3 regions of the Halobacillus ihumii genome follow, and region 2 is predicted to be linked to each of the others. Evidence: predicted binding sites of a transcription regulator. Region 2 holds the regulator's gene; each other region holds the start of a gene.
The links. The regulator Rex, encoded in region 2, represses fermentation and respiration genes when NADH is low (regulators of the CRP and FNR family bind a similar motif). The targets are predictions, from matches to a motif close to TTGTGAAATATTTCACAA.
Positions count from the first base shown of each region.

Region 1: G6R08_RS19055 (cytochrome ubiquinol oxidase subunit I) is a predicted target of Rex. The motif match lies at 961-978, and genes of this name have one in related genera.
Region 3: cydD (thiol reductant ABC exporter subunit CydD) is a predicted target of Rex. The motif match lies at 1,088-1,105, and genes of this name have one in related genera.

Region 1 is NZ_CACVAO010000001.1:3,805,308-3,807,579, forward strand. It holds gene G6R08_RS19050 (ABC transporter ATP-binding protein) at 1-783, shown strand, start outside; gene G6R08_RS19055 (cytochrome ubiquinol oxidase subunit I) at 1,078-2,272, shown strand, end outside.
Region 2 is NZ_CACVAO010000001.1:2,595,328-2,597,599, reverse strand. It holds gene G6R08_RS13035 (MDR family MFS transporter) at 1-379, opposite strand, end outside; gene G6R08_RS13030 (hypothetical protein) at 534-719, shown strand; gene G6R08_RS13025 (redox-sensing transcriptional repressor Rex) at 788-1,432, opposite strand; gene moaC (cyclic pyranopterin monophosphate synthase MoaC) at 1,437-1,931, opposite strand; gene G6R08_RS13015 (ABC-F family ATP-binding cassette domain-containing protein) at 2,089-2,272, shown strand, end outside.
Region 3 is NZ_CACVAO010000001.1:2,369,181-2,371,452, reverse strand. It holds gene cydD (thiol reductant ABC exporter subunit CydD) at 1-1,058, opposite strand, end outside; gene motA (flagellar motor stator protein MotA) at 1,407-2,219, shown strand; gene motB (flagellar motor protein MotB) at 2,197-2,272, shown strand, end outside.

The DNA.
Region 1 (2,272 bases), 1.2 Mb from region 2:
AATGTACAGGAGAAACAAAATGCCCACGAGCTTACGGATATGAAGGGGCACATCGAATTTGATCACGTTCAATTTGCCTATGATGAAAAGCGAATCGCCTTGCATGATATTTCGCTTGAGATGAAACAGGGAGAAACGGTAGCCTTAGTCGGGCATACAGGGTCGGGCAAATCAACGATTGCTAACTTGATCAGCCGTTTTTACGACCCTACTAAAGGGGCTGTGAAGATCGATGGAACGGACTTGCGCGATGCCACTATTGATAGTGTCCGCCAGCAGATCAGTGTTGTTCTGCAAGACACATTTATTTTCTCTGGTACGATCATGGAAAATATTCGATTTGGCCGCCCAACCGCTTCTGATCAAGAGGTGATGGATGCAGCTAAAGTTGTTGGAGCAGATGATTTCATCCAGCGCTTGAGTGATGGATATGCAACAGAAGTAGAGGAACGCGGCAATATTTTATCAGCCGGTGAACGGCAGCTGCTGTCCTTCGCGAGGGCTCTTCTTGCCAATCCGAAAATCTTGATTCTTGATGAAGCGACTGCAAGTATTGATACGGAAACCGAAATGAAAATCCAGCAAGCCTTGCAACGATTGTTGAAAGGCAGAACTGCTATTATCATTGCTCACAGACTGTCGACGATTCGGGAAGCGGATACGATTTATGTGCTCGAACATGGTAAGATTCTTGAGCATGGGTCCCATGATCAATTAATGGATCAAAAAGGCGAGTACTTTGAATTAGTGAAAGCACAGTTTCAAATGCTTGACGCCATCTGATTTTGTTAAGGTAGACAGCTATTTCCCATCACAGCCAAGCGGCCGTGATGGGTTTTTTGTGCTTCACTCATAAATCTTCGTCGATTAGGATTGACTGAGCCACAATAGGGTAATGTATAGGAGAATACGTCTACATAAAAGGAATTATTTTATGAAGGATTTTTAGAAAAGGAAAGTTTGTGAAGTTCGTCACAAAATCTTCATCAACCATCTACACAGGAACCGTTTGCACGATTTATAATTAAAGTAAGAATAAGTAACATTCACATTATTTTCGTTAGGGGGAAATCGCATATGTTCTTTGAAGACAGCGTCCTGATGAGCCGGCTGCTTACCTTCCTAACCCTCGGATTTCATGTCATCTTTGCAACTGTTGGTGTTGGGATTCCGATCATGATTTCGATCGCTGAGGGGATCGGTATCAAGAAGAAAGATCCGCATTACACCTTATTAGCGAGGCGGTGGACAAGAGGATTGACCATCACGGTAGCTGTTGGTGTCGTGACTGGAACGGCGATCGGTTTGCAGCTTTCCTTGTTATGGCCCAGTTTTATGAAACTAGCGGGAAATGTAATCAGTCTTCCATTATTTATGGAAGTTTTCGCCTTTTTCTTTGAAGCTATTTTTCTTGGGGCTTATTTATATACGTGGGATCGTTTTAAGAATCCGATTTATCACTGGCTGCTGTCGATCCCAGTCGTCATCGGGTCTACTTTATCTGCCTTCTTTATTACAACCGTCAATGCGTTTATGAATGCCCCGCAGGGATTTGAAACGGAAGGAGACAAGCTGATCGCTGTCGATCCGTTTGCGGCGATGTTCAACCCGGCCACACCGACGAAAGTAGCTCATGTGATCAGCTCGTCTTATTTAACGTCAGCTGCTATTTTAGCTACGATTGCTGCGTTTATTATGCTCGTTCGGAAAAGTACGATTTATCATAAAAAAGCGTTAAAACTAACCGTTGCGGCTACATTTATTTTCGCTGTTGCGACAGCCGTGGCTGGAGATTCGTCTGCTAAATACCTTGCCGAATACCAGCCGGAAAAACTGGCGGCCGGCGAGTGGCATTTTGAAACAGAGAAGAATGCCGATCTTATTATATTTGGTACGTTAAATGAAAATAATGAAGTGGAGAATGCGATCCGTATTCCCGGGGCTTTGAGCTTTCTGGCGCATGGAGATTTTAATGCTCCTGTGGAAGGATTGAATGAAACACCGGAAGATGAGCGGCCGCCGCTTTGGATTCATTACATGTTCGACTTTATGGTAATGATTGGGTTCTATTTAGTCGGCATCTCATTTCTATTCTTGATTTTCTGGAAAATGAAACGCTGGAATGAGTATAATAGGTGGCTACTAACAGGTCTTGCTGCCGTAGGGCCGTTAGCGATGCTCGCTATAGAGTTTGGCTGGATCTTTGCTGAAGTCGGACGCCAGCCGTGGATTTTACGAGGATTTATGACCGTGGCTGAAGGGGCCACCACTT
Region 2 (2,272 bases):
GAAATGAATTAAATATCAGGGCCATCGCGATGGGCATCATTAACCCGCCGGCCATCCCCTGGATAGCCCTCGAGAAAATGATCATGCCTAGTGATTGCGAGAATACCCCACATAACGATCCCACAATAAAGATGCATAACCCCGTTACATACACCTTCTTTTTTCCAAAACGATCTCCAAAGTAGCCTGTTAACGGCATGGTCATCCCCATCGACACCATGAATATCGTCAAAATCCACCCTACCGTCACGGCATTAGAATTAAAAATTTCTATGAACCTTGGTAGTGTAGGATTAAGCATGCTGTTGTTTAAAATAACTGTAAAAGTTCCAAAAAGCACAGAAACGACAACCAACCACTTGTGGGGCAATTTCTTCATTCTTCCCCCTCCCTCCATTATCCAGACATCTAAGCTATTCCCTCTATACCCCTTCATACCAAGCATTAACCTCATTTAGTGGAACTTGAGAAACTATAGGTTCAGGCACAAAAATGGGTGACTTTCATACACTATCCTAAAAGGAGGGGCTACTATGAATCATTTAGCTTTGCTTTACTTGGCCTGTATTTTAGCAGGTTTCGCCTTAGCCAACTTACCAACCTCATCAGTGATTACCGCTGGAATCGTCAGCTTCTTTAATATTATTGGTGGAATTGCGATCATCGTCTTCTCACTGGCATTACTGTATCTCGGTGTCAAAGCTCTCATAAATAAGTAATTCCGAAAGTATAAAGAGACCGCCTCCATAAGGGCGGTCTCTTTACGTTGATAAATTACAATAGGAGCTTACTCTTCTTCTATTAAAGGATAATGCTTAAGAAAATACACAAGGGCCTGCAGTTCAATAGCCAGGTCTATATGATGAACCCGGACGCTTGTGGGTACTGTGATCCGAGCCGGCGTAAAGTTCAGCACACCTGATATTCCCGCTTTCACCAGTCTATCGGCAATTCCCTGTGCTGCTGAAGCAGGAACTGTTAAGATCGCAACATCTATCCCCTTCATATGTTGTTCTAAGTTATCAATATGCTCAACTGGCACGCCGCCAACTTCTTCTCCGATTCGGTCCGAATTCGCATCGAAGGCTATCTCTATTTTAGTGTTATTGTTTTTTGTGAAATTATAGTTCAAGAAGGCTGTTCCTAGATTTCCGACCCCTATTAGAGCAACTTTAGTCGTCTCATCCTGATCCAGTGTCTTTCTGAAAAAGGAAAGCAAATATTCGACATTATATCCATATCCCTTTTTCCCTAGGGCTCCGAAATAGGAAAAGTCTCTGCGGATCGTGGCCGAATCAACTTTCACAGCTTCGCTGAGCTCTTTTGAGGAGACACGCATCTTCCCTTGGCCATGCAGATTGTTCAAAAAGCGATAATATAATGGCAGCCGCTTCGCTGTTGCCTGTGGAATCTTCGTATGCTCTACATCCATTTCTCTACCTCCCCGACCCGTCTTCTCTCCGGTAATCTCCGCTCTTTCCACCTGTTTTCTCCTCTAGAAAAGTAGGCCCGATCACCATGCCTTTATCCACTGCTTTACACATGTCATATACTGTTAAAGCCGTTGCCGAAGCGGCGGTTAAAGCTTCCATTTCTACACCGGTACTGCCTTTCGTTTTCACCTCTGCTTCGATCAGCAATTGATAGCCATTATCCACTTGCCAATCAAAGCGAACATCAATGCCTTTTAACGAAAGCGGATGACACATCGGTATCCAATCGGGTGTCTTTTTCGCTGCCATGATGCCGGCAATTTGAGCAACAGCTAGTACGTCACCCTTTGCCATCGTCTGGTTGGTTATTTTTTGATAAATCGATTCATTCACAGTCACGCTTGTCTTAGCTACAGCTGTCCGAACCGTATCATTTTTTTCGGATATATCGACCATTCTGGCGCGTCCCTGGTCATTAAAATGAGTAAATTCAGCCATGTCCAAACTCCTTTTTGCCAAATCAGTTAATGAAACAGTACTCTTATTCTACCAAAAAATCAACTCAAAGTCGTTGAGGCGCCCCTTAACTAGAAGCTGCACGTCTTGCTACTCTTGACCCATATAAGATACACTTAATCCATTGAGGTGAAACGACATGATTCTCATGCAATTAAATCAATTAACGAAGCGTTTTGGAGCTGAGTTAATTTTATCGAATATTAAACTGGAAGTTCAAATGAATGACCGTATTGCTATTGTGGGCCGAAATGGGTCTGGTAAAAGTACTCTGTTAAAAATGATGGCTGGGGAATTGAGCTATGACTCTGGGGATATTTTCA
Region 3 (2,272 bases), 230 kb from region 2:
TGATGTAAGGCAAAAGAATCTTGTCCATAACTGAAAGATAAATTTTCTAACTCTATATAAGGTGGTCTTCCCCCATTTTGAAGATCCTGTTCCCCCCAGCGTACTGACACTTCTTGTTCATCCAATTCACCTTGCACCTTCTCCGCTGCCCCTGCACTTCCCCTGCCAGTATGAAAAGCACTAGCCAGATCCTTTAGCCCGGAGAAAAATTCAGGAGCAAGAATTAGAATGAAAAACGCTGTAAAAAAGCTGATATTTTCATAGACAACAAGTTGAATGGCTATTTCAAGCGCAATCAATCCTATACTAAGCATAGAGATAAGCTCCATCATAAAAGAAGAAACAAAAGCAATCTTTAACACTTCCATGGTAGCCTCGCGAAAATTGATGCTGCTCTTACGAATCTTTTGCTTCTGATGGGAAGACTGTCCAAATAGCTTCAGGGTTGTCAGCCCTTGTAATGTATCCAGGAACTGTCCAGAGAAAGCGGCAAGCTTATCCATCTGCTCCTCAGATTTATCTTTGGTTTTCATCCCTATAATCGCCATGAAAAAGGGAATAAACGGGGCAGTCACCACGATGATCAGTCCTGAATAAAGGTGTTGTGTAAACACGACAACTAAAATCATGACTGGAACAATTGCAGATTGAATGATCTGTGGAATATAACTGCTAAAATACGGGTCAACTTCATCCACCGCATCCATCAACACACTTACTTTCTGACCAGATTGACCCTGCAATGATGCTTGGATAGGGTTACGAGAATACTTAGCGAGAAGTGAATCTCTTAGATCACGCTTGGCTTCAGAAGCTATTTTCACCCCTGCCCACCCATTAATGTGAGTAAGCAATGCACGTCCAATAATGACCAATAGTAATCCAGCTAATAAGAGGAATACTCCCTCGAACGGCTCTTCCTGCAAATAAATCCGTTCAATAATAGCCACAAAAAAGTATGCCTGACCAAGTATCATCATCCCGATTAAGACAGATGAAACGACTAACAGTGCGATCAGATTTTTTTGTCCGAAAGCTATTTTACTTAGATGCTTCATAGTCCTCACTATCTCCCAACTGGTGTAATTAGTGAAATACTTCACAATGTCTTCGGGTTCATTATAATAAATTTTCTGCTTACGTGCTAAGGCTGAGTTTTTCATATTGTCAAAATTCACCTTAATAGATTCCCTTTTTTTACTTTATAAATGCCACGAATTGAACGATAAAATAAATAGAGTTACTAGTTATAGTTTCCGTCAAAATTACGTTACATACAAGTACAGGTGAATTCATCCGGCAAATAGAGGAGGCTGCAGCGTGTTTGGAGTCAATCACTTACTTACTGACAGAAAGCATTCCGTGGAAGTTTTATATAAACTACAAGATAAGCAAGAGGTGGGAATATGGATAAATCAACAATAATTGGAATCATTTTAAGCATAATTGCAGTATCGGCAGGAATGGTATTAAAAGGCGTCAGCTTAGTTGCGATCATCAACCCGGCTGCATTACTCATTATCTTTCTTGGCACAGCAGCAACTGTATTCATCGCCTTTCCCATGAGTACAATTAAACGTATCCCTGCCCTTATGAAGATTCTGTTTAAGGAAACGAAGGGACATGATTTTCATTATTTAATTACCCTTTTTACAGAACTAGCAGACTTTACCCGTAAAGAAGGATTGCTTGCATTAGAACAAAGGATCGATGAACTGGATGACCCGTTTTTAAGATCAGGATTGCAATTAACGATCGATGGTCAGACACCCGAATTTATCCGGGATGTTTTAGTAGAAAAAGTGGACGCCATGGAACACAGGCACCAAAAAGGGGCAGCTATTTTCACACAAGCCGGCACCTATGCCCCTACACTTGGAGTACTCGGGGCAGTAATCGGTCTTATTGCGGCACTAGGGAATATGGATGATACCGAAGCTCTTGGCCATGCAATTTCAGCAGCTTTTGTTGCTACGCTTTTAGGAATTTTCTCAGGATATGTGTTATGGCATCCTTTCGCAAACAAGCTGAAGGAAAAGTCAAAAAATGAAGTACAGTATAAATATGTGATCATCGAGGGTGTCCTTTCGATTACAGAAGGAGAATCACCGCTTGTGGTTAAAGATAAATTAAGTGTCTATTTATCACCCTCTGACCTTGCTAAACTACATTCGGAGGCAGACAAGGAGGAAACCAATGAGAAAGAAGAAACGGCGTGAGGAAAATCACACCGATGAGTCCTGGCTTTTACCCTATGCTGACATGTTAACAC